Regions from separate parts of the Gottfriedia sp. S16(2024) genome, predicted to be linked through region 3. Evidence: riboswitches for the same ligand, from Rfam matches in the RefSeq annotation. Region 3 holds a riboswitch; each other region holds the start of a gene.
The links. A riboswitch is a leader RNA that binds a small molecule or an ion and turns the genes downstream of it on or off. The one in region 3 is predicted to bind S-adenosylmethionine.

Region 1 (3,179 bases), 1.2 Mb from region 3:
ACAAAAAACTGCTACTCGCCGAAACGGAAGATATGCAGATGTTGGGGAAGTGATGACCCTTCAAAATAATCAGTATGTTGTTGAAAAAGTTTATTCTCAAGCCCTTGGTGAATTGACAGATGAGGATGCTAAGCAAGAAGGCTATGCGACAGTAGAAGAGTATAAACAATCGATCCTTTCAATCCACCCTGGGATGCCTTGGTTGCCAAAAATGAGGGTATGGGTTCATGAGTTCCGTCTCATCCAAGAATAATTTTAATGCTGTATAGATTTCTTCTTTATATACATATTGCTAGTGTAATCCTATCGATTGGCCCTTTTTTTGTTTTGATTCCGATACTCAAAAAGCTGCATACCTCAAAGTCTGCGATACAACAGATTTATTTGGATGTATTCCGGTTTGCTGTCAGATTGGCAAAGCATGCTGGGCATGTATTGGTTGGATCAGGGGTTTTGTTGGTACTAGTGGGTCATTGGTCGTGGAAGACATCTTGGATTGTGATGACGATTCTTCTTTTGGTGAGTTCATTATTTTTCCTAGCTAGAGCCTTTTCACCGACCATTCGGAAATTCAGTGAACCAACCCATGACCAGAGAATGCTAATTCAGAAGCTTCGTCGATCAATCTGGATTTACATCGTTCTTTTGATGGTTATGCTATGGTTTATGGTAGTAAAGCCTGCATTATGGTAGGAATGATTCAAAAAAGCAGACAGGTTCTCTTATCAAAGAAGACTTGTCTGTTTTTTTGCCTTCTTTTAAATGAAATACTAATAAAAACTCAAAAAAATAAGTATATAGACCTATTTCAAACGGAATATGAAATAGTTTTTTGATTTGAATATAAAGGACCTAAGACCTGATTCAAACAATACTCGTAAAAAAAATGCTATTTTCAAACACAATTTTTTCTAAAAAATTTAAAAATAATTCTTGACGTATTATAAAAAGAGAGATAACATGAACTCAATAATTTAAAAACTTAATAAATTCTATTACTTATCCAGAGAGGTGGAGGGACTGGCCCTACGATACCTCGGCAACGGGTTTGTTGTTTCGAAACAAATACCGTGCTAATTCCTGCAAATCGTTTAAGCGATTTGAAAGATAAGAAGTAAAGTGGCTTATATATTATAACCCCTCTTCTTATCTGTCTTATTGGATAAGAAGGGGGGTTTTTTGATGAGTTGCCATAGGAGAAAAAGGAGAAAATATAATTATAAAACCTAGTTTTCAAATGTGTTTACTTAGTTATAATGTTTGGAATAACTTGCATTGGAGGAAGAAATTTGATTGAGATTAAAAATGTCTCCAAGGTTTATCCTGGAAGGCCACCAATTAAAGCTTTAAATAATATTAATATGAAAATTGAGAAAGGTGAGATCTATGGAATCATTGGCTTTTCCGGAGCGGGAAAAAGTACATTGATTCGTTGTTTAAATAGACTTGAAGAGCCAACAGAAGGATCAGTTCTGATAGATGGATTGAACTTAATGACATTAAATGATGAAGAGTTACGTAAAACACGTAGAAAAATTGGTGTCGTATTCCAACACTTCAATCTACTTTCAGCCAAAACGGTATTTGATAATATCGCAATGCCGCTATACCTTGAAGGAAAGAAGAAACGGGATGTTCAGGAAAAGGTAATGGAATTAATTGAATTTGTTGGACTGACAGGGAAGCAAGATGTATTTCCGGGGCACTTATCGGGGGGACAAAAGCAAAGAGTTGGAATTGCAAGGGCACTTGTAACAGACCCAGATCTGTTGCTATGTGATGAAGCTACATCTGCATTAGACCCTGAAACAACAAAGAATGTATTAGAGCTTTTAAGGAAGGTAAATAAATCCTATAATCTTACAATTTTTCTTATTACCCATGAAATGAGTGTAATTCGTGATTTATGTGATAAAGTGGCCGTCATTGATGATGGTGAAATTGTCGAGGAAGGTAATGTTTACGACGTTTTTACGAATCCACAAAAAAGTATTACAAAGAATTTTGTTAACACTGTATTACAAAATGAGGTGCCGTCTAAGTTATCGAAAACATTATCAAAAGGGAAATATTATCAATTAGTCTTCCTAGGTGATAAGGCTGCCAATCCATTATTATCAGAGGTTCTTAAAAAATTCGATATTCATTTAAACATTCTTTATGGATCGATTACAGAGCTACAAGAAAGACCTTATGGGAATTTGCTTGTGGCACTAGAAGGAACAAAAGAGGAAAGCGCAAAAGCTATTAAATTTATTTCGGAAAAGGGGATAGATGTAAGGGAGGTTGAGTTAAATGGAGCTTAATTGGGAATTCTTTTGGCCACAGTTTTTACAGGCAACTCAAGATACATTTCTAACTGTACTAGGGTCATTTATTTTTGGCACAATCATAGGATTGCCTTTAGGTATTATCCTAGTTGTAACAAGGCCAGGTCATATAATGGAAAACAAACCTTTATTTACGTTGTTAAATACCATTATAAATATTGTTCGATCTGTACCATTTATTATTTTACTAGTTGCCATTATACCGTTTACTAGATTATTGACGGGAACGTCCATTGGCGTAGTTGCAGCAATTGTTCCGCTTTCAATCTTTGTAGGGCCATATTTGGCAAGATTGATTGAGAATTCCATGCTAGAAGTGGATAAGGGAGTGCTGGAAACTGCCTATTCAATGGGAGCAACAAAGTTTCAAATCATCGTGAAGTTTATTTTGCCTGAAGCAATTCCATCGTTGATTCTATCATTTACAACAGCAACGATTGGATTGATTGGATCGACTGCGGCAGCTGGTGCTGTTGGTGCTGGGGGATTAGGTGACTTAGCTATTACATATGGTTATCAGCGTTTTGAAACATTGGTTATTGTCATTACAGTTGTTTTACTAGTACTTATTGTTCAACTCATACAAAGTTTAGGAAATACGTGGTCAAGATACGTAAGGAGGAAAAGAGGATGAAAAAGTTTTTTACTATTTTTGCAGCATTATTATTAACGGTTTCGGTATTATCAGCATGTGGTTCTAATGCATCATCAGGTAATGGAAAAGAGAGAACAGTTAAGATTGGTATTAACGGTGATGATTATGAACTTTGGAATATTGTACAAAAACAAGTGAAAAATGAAGGGATTAAATTGAAAATTATATCATTTTCAGATTATGTTCAGCCTAAC
Region 2 (3,179 bases), on a different contig from region 3:
TTTTTAGCTAGAACACCTTCTTCATGTAAAGAGATATATTCAGCATTAGCCCCAAAAGTAAATCCACTATACCCAAAAACTTGATCACCTGTTTTAAAATTTCTTACGTTTTTGCCAACTGTTACTATTTCTCCCGCAAGCTCACAACCTGTTATTTTATTTTTCGGCTTGGTAAGGCCAAACATTAGGCGGGAAGGCAGCCAGTACATATATGGAAAATCGGAGCTTCGAAGTTTTACACCACCTGCTGTTACAGTTGATGCATGTATTTTAATTAATACTTCTTCATTTTTAATTTTGGTTTTTCAACTTCTGTTATTTGAAGAACTTCTGGTGGACCATATTTTGTACATATAATCGCTTTCATAGGTTCCTCCATTACAAACTTTAATTCAGTCATTTAACCTATGAAAAATGATTTTTAAGTATACCTATATGTAATGTAATTCGTAATTCTAATTAAACAAAAAAGACTGAATATAGCATATGCCATATTCAGCCTTAATCATTTTATTATAGACCTGCTTCAGTTTTTAAAACTTCTGCTTTGTCAGTACGCTCCCAAGGAAGATCGATATCTGTACGGCCAAAGTGACCATAAGCAGCAGTTTGTTTGTAAATTGGACGACGTAGGTCAAGCATTTTAATAATTCCAGCTGGACGTAGGTCGAAGTTGTTGCGAATTACTTCAACTAATTTTTCTTCTGAAACTTTACCTGTACCAAAAGTATCAATAGCGATTGAAACTGGTTTAGCTACACCAATTGCATATGCTAATTGAACTTCAGCTTTATCAGCTAAGCCAGCAGCTACGATGTTTTTCGCAACGTAACGTGCAGCGTAAGCAGCAGAACGGTCAACTTTAGTTGCATCTTTACCAGAGAATGCGCCACCACCGTGACGAGCATATCCACCGTAAGTATCAACAATAATTTTACGACCTGTTAAACCTGCATCACCTTGAGGTCCACCGATTACGAAACGACCTGTTGGGTTGATAAAGAATTTTGTGTTTTCATCAATTAACTCAGCTGGTACAACTGGTTTGATTACAAGTTCTTTAATATCATTTTCAATTTGAGCTTGAGTAGCTTCTGGACCATGTTGTGTTGATACAACGATTGCATCAATACGAACTGGTTTGTTGTTTTCATCATACTCAACTGTTACTTGAGTTTTACCGTCTGGACGTAAGTAAGAAACTGTTTCATTTTTTCTAACTTCAGTTAAACGGCGTGCAATTTTGTGAGATAATGAAATTGGAAGTGGCATTAATTCAGGTGTTTCATTAACAGCAAAACCGAACATTAAACCTTGGTCTCCTGCACCGATTGCTTCAATTTCTTCATCTGTCATGCTACCTTCACGAGCTTCTAATGCTTGGTCTACACCTAAAGCGATATCTGCTGATTGCTCATCAATAGAAGTTAAAACTGCACATGTATCTGCATCAAATCCGTATTTTGCACGGTCATAACCGATTTCACGGATTGTTTCGCGAACGATTTTTGGGATATCTACATAAGTAGAAGTTGTAATTTCACCTGCAACAAGTACTAAACCTGTTGTAACTGAAGTTTCCGCTGCTACACGAGCATTCGGATCATTTGCTAAAATTGCATCAAGAATTGAATCTGAGATTTGGTCACAGATTTTATCTGGATGTCCTTCTGTAACTGATTCTGAAGTAAATAAACGACGTTGTGACATTGAGTCCCCTCCTAAATTGAATTGACGGATCTCTTTTTTCTCAACATAAGAATAAAAAGTTTGTTCCTATTCCTATGTTTCCCATTTAAGATAAAGATAACTCAGTGTAAATTACGAAATTGCCACTGTATTTAAGTTTTGAGCAAAAAAAAAGCCTTCCTCTTATCAAATATTACCTGAGGAAAGGGTTCTTGGTATTTGCCTTTCGCTCTTATCGTCCAAGACATAAAAAATAGTCTTGCATCAGGTTCAGCACCTTTCACTAAAAGTGAGGTTGCTGGGCTTCGTAGGGCCTGTATCCCTCCACCTACTCGGGATAAGAGAGTATCCGTATGAAAAGTATCATATTAAAATTTCACTTTCTTGTCAACAATTTTCATCATAACTTAGACATAATTCTACAATAACTTTATCCCTACATTCATTTCTATTTAATGGGAAATTACTAATTATTATACTTACATTTAAATAACTTACTTCATTTAATAAGTAAATTTTGCTCAAATTTATTTTTTAATCAAATTCATAACACATTTTGCCAACTAATAGTATACACTATTAAAATAAATGTGTTATACTATTTATCGAGATACCTACATGGCAGACAAATTATATTTAAAGGATGGTATTAGTATATGAAGACAGTTGATGTAAACTTTGAATTAAACGAATTACTTACTAGTAATCAAATGTATAACCAACTAAGCGTTTCTGAGTTAGTTGAAAAAGTCCTAACAAGACAAGAAGGAATTTTAACGTCAACGGGAGCAGTTAGCGTTTCAACAGGCAAATATACTGGACGTTCACCTAAAGATAAATTTATTGTACAAGAGGCATCTGTTGAAAATTTAATCGATTGGGGTTCAGTAAATCAACCAATCTCTGCTGACGTATTCGAAAAATTATATAGCAAAGTACTTAACTACTTAAAAGATCGTAACGAATTATTCTTATTTAAAGGATTTGCTGGTGCAGATACTGAGTATCGTTTACCTATCCAAGTAATTAACGAATTTGCATGGCACAACTTATTTGCTCATCAATTATTTATTCGCCCAACTGAGCAAGAACTTACAACACATGAAGCAGAGTTTACAATTGTTTCTGCTCCGACATTTAAAGCAGACCCTGTAGTTGATGGAACAAATTCAGAGGCATTTGTTATTGTATCATTTGAAAAGAAAATAATCTTAATTGGTGGTACGGAATATGCTGGAGAAATGAAAAAATCTATTTTCTCAATCATGAATTTCCTATTACCACAAAATAATGTTTTACCAATGCACTGTTCTGCTAACGTTGGTAGCGAAGGCGATGTAGCATTATTCTTTGGACTTTCAGGAACTGGTAAAACTACATTATCTGCAGATGCAGACCGTAAACTAATCGGTGATGACGAGCACGGCTGGTCAGATAATGGTGTATTCAATATTGAAGGCGGTTGCTACGCTAAATGTATCAATTTAACA
Region 3 (3,179 bases):
TCTTCTGAATTTACGACCGCTAATCCTCCAATTACATCGCTATGACCTGCAATAAACTTTGTTGCACTATGAACGACAATATCAGCTCCTAAGTCTAATGGTCTTTGTAAATATGGTGATAAAAAACTATTATCTACAATGACAAGGATGTCATTTTCTTTTGCTATTTTAATAGCACTACTTAAATCAGTAATTTTCAAAAGAGGATTAGACGGTGTTTCTAAATAAAGTCCTTTTGTATTTGGCTTTATTCCGGCTTTAATCTCTTCTAAATTAGATGCGTCGACGAAAGAAAAATCGATTCCGAAACGATTTAAAACTTTTGTTGCTATTCTAAATGTTCCCCCATAAACATCTTCACAAATGACAATATGATCTCCTGCTGAAAACAAAGATAATACAGATGAGATTGCGGCCATTCCTGATGAAAACGCAAAGCCACGTACACCATTTTCTAATTTTGCAATTGTATTTTCTAACGCTTCTCTTGTTGGATTTCCACTTCTCGCATAGTCGTACTTCCCAAAATTCTCAATATCAAATTGATGAAACGTTGATGTCTGATAAATTGGTATACTTAATGCACCTGTTGCCTGATCAATTTCATTTCCGTTATGAATTAGTTTCGTTCCAAATTGCATGCTCATCACCCCAATGCATTTTCTAAGTCATTTAATAAATCATCAATATGTTCAATTCCCACTGATAAACGTAATGTATGGTCATCTAGACCAAGCTTTCTTTTAAATTCTTCTGGCATCTCTGAATGAGTTTGTGTATGTGGATACGTAATTAACGATTCGACTCCACCTAAACTTTCTGCGAATGTAATGACTTTTACGCTTCCTAAAACCTGTTCTACTAAACTTAAATCCTTCACTTTAAATGAAATCATTGCACCAAATCCAGTTGCCTGTTCTTTAATAATTGAATACCCTTTATGCGTTGGTAATCCTACATAATATACTTCAGTAACATTTGGATGATTTTCTAAAAACTTCGCAAGTACAATCGCATTTTTTTGACTGTATTCCATGCGTAAATGCAATGTTTTAATTCCTCTTAAGATTAACCAAGAGTCAAATGGAGCTAATGTTGCACCTGTTGATTTTTGATAATAGCGAATTCGTTCATTTGTATATTCTGAATTCGTTACGACGAAGCCAGCTAGTGTATCATTATGGCCACCTAAATACTTTGTTCCACTATGAACAACTACATCTGCCCCTAATTCAATTGGTCTAAAGAAATAAGGAGTTAAAAATGTATTATCGACAATTACAATAATATCTCGTTTTTTTGCAATCTCTACTACTCTTTTTAAATCAGTTACTTTCATCATTGGATTTGAAGGTGTCTCAATAAAAATTCCTTTTGTGTTCGGTTTAAGTGCATCAAGAATATGTTCAATTTCAGTCGTATCAACAAAATTATGCTCAAGTCCATATGGCGAATAAATTTCTTCGAATAAGCGATATGTACCACCGTATAAATCATCTGAAACAATTAGGTGATCACCCTTTTTAAATAAGCTTAATACTGCAGTAACTGCTGCATTTCCTGTTGCGAATGCAACGCCATAATTTGCACTTTCTAATTTTGCAACAGTATTTTCGACTTCTTCTCGTGTTGGATTTTGTAATCTTGCATAATCATATCCAGTTGACTGATGTAGACCTGCATGCTTAAATGTAGCTGATTGATAAATTGGATAACTAATTGCACCAGTTAATGGATCATACCCTTTGCTACCATGAACAGCTACCGTTTCAATCGATTTTTTATTCGTGTTTAAAGCCTCTTTTGTGTTAGTCATTATAAATCCCCCATTTTAGTCAAATAAAAAAACCACTTCCTAAAAAATAAGAAGTGGTTATGTCTGTAAAATAAACATATCGCTCTTATCTTCCAGGTTTTTCACCTGCAGGATTTAGCACTTTCTAGTATTTACTAGAGTTGCCGGGTTTCGTCGGGCCAGTCCCTCCACCGCTCTTGATAAGATTATTAAATTATATTGTTAGTATATTAAAAACTCTGATAATTATCAATCGTTTTTTTTGAATTATTTAATAATTAACTCTTACTTCCATTCTTCAGGTAATAAACTTTGATAAAGTGAACTCTTATATCGATCATCAATTAGTAATAAAGTCCCTTCATCTGATTCAGAACGGATAACTCTTCCACCCGCTTGCATTACTTTATTCATACCTGGAAAGACATATGCATAATAATACCCATTTTTTCCAACAGAATTAAAATGCTCCTTTAAAATATTTCTTTCTAAACAAATCTGTGGCAATCCTACACCAACTACTACGACACCGTTTAAGCGATCCCCCTTTAAATCGATCCCTTCAGAGAATATTCCACCTAATACAGCAAACCCAACCAAAGTTTCCTCATTTAGACTATCAAACTGTAAAAGGAACTCCTCTCGTTCAATTTCAGACATACCATTTTCTTGAACGATTGTCTTTATGTTAGGGTTTTTCTCTTTAAATAAATCAACACTTTGAATTAAATATTGATATGACGGATAAAAAACTAAATAATTACCTTTTCTTTTCGTAATTTCTTTATAGACAGAATCAATTAATCTTTCTAAATTTCTTTCACGATCTTGGTATCGAGTTGAAAGAGGATCAATTGTTACTTCCAGTTGTTCTCTATGAAAAGGAGAATCGATTGAAATTGTATAATCTCGACTTTGATCACCAAGCATATCTTGAAAATATTGTATTGGCGTTAAAGTAGCCGAAAAATAAATTGTAGAGCGAAATCTTTTTATGACGTCATTCACTACTTTAGAAGGATCAAGGCAAAATAACTTTAAATGTACTTCACTTTTATATAGTTCATAGTAGCATACATAATTTTCATCAAAAAACTCCGCAATTTTGACGAAGTTGAGTGACTCAAAATATGTATCAAGTAGAAGTTGTTTATTTTCGTCCTCTTCCATTTCCTGTAATTTTATTTCTACGATTTCATTGAATGTATGTAGAAGTTCTAGTAAATCACCATCTATTTCCTTTGAAACTGGGGTTACAACGTCCTTCCATTTTTTTCTTAATTCAATAAATCGCTTATTTATTTCATTTATTATGGCATAAAGTTCATCTTTTAAATTTTTATATCTATTTTTCAACTCTAAAAATTTAGATTTGAATAAGCTC
Region 4 (3,179 bases), 110 kb from region 3:
TAAAATTGTATCTCCAGCGTCACATAAACAAAGTGGTAGCTCAACTAATCCAGCTTTTCCACCGAATAATATGGCTACTTCTTCCTCTGGGTCTAAATCAACATCATACTCTCGTTTATAAAATTCTACAACAGCATTTTTTAAAGATCTCATCCCTCTAAACGGAGAATAACGATGAGTTAAAGGGTTTTCAACAGACTTTTGTAATGCTTTTATAATATAGTCAGGTGTTGGCTGATCTGGATTTCCTTGACCAAGATTAATGACATCATGACCATTACCTATTGACTGATTCACTTTTTGGACTAGTGAAGCAAAAAATTGTTTTGGTAAATTGTTTAATAGTTTACTATGATTCAAGTTAATCACTCCAAAAATATAATAAAATTAATTTGAATAGATCGTTACTTAATCGACTGATTTTCATGAACGACTGTTGCAATAACTTTCACCATCATATATGCTCGATTTAAAAATGTCTATAAAATTTAGAATAGGGTGAATAAATTGTGATTAAAATTGCGTGTATTCAATCTGACGTTATTTTAGGTAAATCAAAGTCTAATTTAGAGAAAATGAAAACTCAAATAAACGAAGCTGTTAAAGAAAATGTTCAGGTTATCGTATTACCAGAGTTATGGACAACAGGCTATTGTTTGGAAGAGATTGGCTTGCACACAGGTGAACAAGAAGCGATTATTTCTGAACTTCAGTCGATTGCAAAATCAAATAATGTAATATTGATTGCTGGTTCGTTCCCAATTGCAAGAGAAAATGGTGTAACGAATACGTTAATTGTTATTAGCAATACTGGTGAATTAGTAAAATCTTATGATAAAGTTCATTTGTTCCAGTTAATGAACGAGCATCACTATCTTCAATCAGGGGAAACAGACGGTCTTTTTGAAATCGATGGATTAACAGCTGCAGGTTTTGTTTGCTATGATTTGCGTTTTCCTGAATGGATTGGAGCTCATTCTCAAAAAGGTGCAAAAGTTTTATTTTTTGTCGCTGAATGGCCAATTCAAAGAATGAATCATTGGGAAATCTTGTTAAAAGCAAGAGCAATTGAAAATCAGTGTTATGTTGTTGCTTGTAATCGAGTAGGAAAAGATTTAGCAAATACATTTGGCGGAGGATCAATGATCATTGACCCTTGGGGAGAAGTAATTTCCAAAGGTAGCACGAATGAAGAAATCGTATTCGGTGAAATTGATCCGAAAAAAGTCGATGAAATACGCGGTACAATCCCTATTTTTGAAGACAGAAAAGAAGAAATTTACAAAAAAATTTAAAAAAGTGATTGACAAATTAAAAATTTATAAACTAAAATACGATTATAAAATCAAATATGCGAACTCTTATTTCGAGTAGGCGGAGGGATTTGGCCCGACGATGCCCAGCAACCGACCGTAATACCATTGTGAAATGGGGCGTATTGTATACGCCTGAGCTTAAATGCTCAGTAAGGCACGGTGCTAATTCCAACAGAAAAGAAATTTTCTGGTAGATAAGAGACGAAAGCCAATTAGTATTGCCTCTTTTCGTCTCGGAAAAGAGGCTTTTTATTTTGCAAAATTCAAGGGGGATGAATTTAGTGACTGTCATTGAACGAAAAGAATATAGACCTTTAACAGAAGCAACTGCAATTACTTATTTACAAAAACTTGGCTATTTTAAAAATGAACTATGTGAAAGTATAGAAATCGGGGATGGGAATCTAAATTTAGTGTTTAAAGTTAATCCCGTAGGAAGCGAGAAAGGGTTAATTATAAAACAGGCTCTACCATACGCAAAAGTCGTTGGAGAAAGCTGGCCACTTACATTAAAGCGAGCGACGATCGAGAGTAATGCGACAAAAATATACAATGAGCTAATCCCATTACATGCACCAAAAATTTTAGAACATGACGAAGATCAAGCTGTAACTGTAATGGAGGATCTATCTCACTTGCAAATTTTACGGAAAGGTTTCATTGAGAAAAAAAGCTATCCGTTTTTAGCTGAACATATTGGAGAATTTTTAGCTAAATCATTATTCTTCACTTCAGACTTTGGAACTTCACCGGCTAAGAAAAAAGAGTTAGAGTATCTTTTTAATAATCCTGACTTATGTGATATAACAGAAAATCTTGTTTACACGGACCCATTTTTTAACAGTGAAACAAATAGTTTTGAAGAAGAATTAACAGATGAAATTCAAAATCTATGGAATGATGAAGATCTACAAATTGAGGTTGCGAAACTAAAATTAGATTTCTTATCGAAAAAAGAAGCTTTATTACATGGTGATTTACATACGGGAAGCATTTTCGTATCTGAAACAGAAACAAAAATAATTGACCCGGAATTTGCATTTGTCGGACCAATCGGATTTGATTTAGGGCAAATTCAGGCAAATTTACTTTTTCAACTTTTCAGTCGTACTGAACTAAAGGACGAAATTATTGAACACATTTTAAACATTGAAAAAGTTTTTAATGAAACATTTATTCGCCTATGGGAAGAGCATAGTGTTAGACCGTTTAACCAAAAAGCTTTAATTAAAGAAAAACTAGAAGGATATTGGGTGGATGCAATTGGGGTTATTGGATGTGAATTAATCCGAAGAAGTATCGGTCTTGCTCATGTTGAAGATATTGATGCACTGGAACATAATCAAAAAATTGAAGCAAAGAAAAAAGTCTTAAAATTCGGAGTTTATTGTATAAAAAATAGATTCACTATTAGAAATATTGGAAATTTACTTAATGGATTGGAGTAATAATCGATGACTACATTACAGCAAATACCTGAATCATTACAATGGAACGGTGAAAGCTTAAAAATTTTAGACCAAACAAAATTACCAACTGAAATATACTATTTTGATGCAACAACATTATTAGATGTACGTGAAGCAATCGTAAAATTACAAGTAAGAGGAGCACCAGCGATCGGTTTAGCAGCTGCGTATGGACTTTATTTAGGTGTTCGAGAAATTGAAACTGAACAAATTGAAGAATTTCATCAACAAGCAAGATTATTAGCGGATGAACTAATTAGTGCTAGACCAACTGCAGTAAATTTAGCATGGGCAGTTGAAAAACTAATTGGTTCTAGTAAAGAAGCAGTTACTGTATCAGAAGCTAAATTAATCATCATGGAAGAAGCGATAAAATTACATTTAGCAGATGAGG

Region 1: another riboswitch for S-adenosylmethionine. It lies ahead of AB1282_RS09600 (methionine ABC transporter ATP-binding protein); the one in region 3 lies ahead of AB1282_RS15055 (trans-sulfuration enzyme family protein).
Region 2: another riboswitch for S-adenosylmethionine. It lies ahead of metK (methionine adenosyltransferase); the one in region 3 lies ahead of AB1282_RS15055 (trans-sulfuration enzyme family protein).
Region 4: another riboswitch for S-adenosylmethionine. It lies ahead of mtnK (S-methyl-5-thioribose kinase); the one in region 3 lies ahead of AB1282_RS15055 (trans-sulfuration enzyme family protein).

What each region holds. Positions count from the first base shown of each region.
Region 1 is NZ_JBFLUO010000001.1:2,050,455-2,053,633, forward strand. Features, by position in the region: gene AB1282_RS09590 (ASCH domain-containing protein) at 1-253, shown strand, start outside; gene AB1282_RS09595 (hypothetical protein) at 259-693, shown strand; SAM riboswitch class I at 997-1,114, shown strand; gene AB1282_RS09600 (methionine ABC transporter ATP-binding protein) at 1,290-2,306, shown strand; gene AB1282_RS09605 (methionine ABC transporter permease) at 2,296-2,964, shown strand; gene AB1282_RS09610 (MetQ/NlpA family ABC transporter substrate-binding protein) at 2,961-3,179, shown strand, end outside.
Region 2 is NZ_JBFLUO010000002.1:14,346-17,524, reverse strand. Features, by position in the region: partial or broken gene AB1282_RS25635 (NAD(P)-dependent alcohol dehydrogenase) at 1-367, opposite strand, end outside; gene metK (methionine adenosyltransferase) at 514-1,710, opposite strand; SAM riboswitch class I at 1,919-2,033, opposite strand; gene pckA (phosphoenolpyruvate carboxykinase (ATP)) at 2,346-3,179, shown strand, end outside.
Region 3 is NZ_JBFLUO010000001.1:3,218,781-3,221,959, reverse strand. Features, by position in the region: gene AB1282_RS15060 (trans-sulfuration enzyme family protein) at 1-641, opposite strand, end outside; gene AB1282_RS15055 (trans-sulfuration enzyme family protein) at 647-1,816, opposite strand; SAM riboswitch class I at 1,899-2,002, opposite strand; gene AB1282_RS15050 (ATP-dependent DNA helicase) at 2,081-3,179, opposite strand, start outside.
Region 4 is NZ_JBFLUO010000001.1:3,331,340-3,334,518, forward strand. Features, by position in the region: gene AB1282_RS15635 (pyridoxal phosphate-dependent aminotransferase) at 1-369, opposite strand, end outside; gene AB1282_RS15640 (carbon-nitrogen family hydrolase) at 513-1,295, shown strand; SAM riboswitch class I at 1,359-1,517, shown strand; gene mtnK (S-methyl-5-thioribose kinase) at 1,589-2,764, shown strand; gene mtnA (S-methyl-5-thioribose-1-phosphate isomerase) at 2,771-3,179, shown strand, end outside.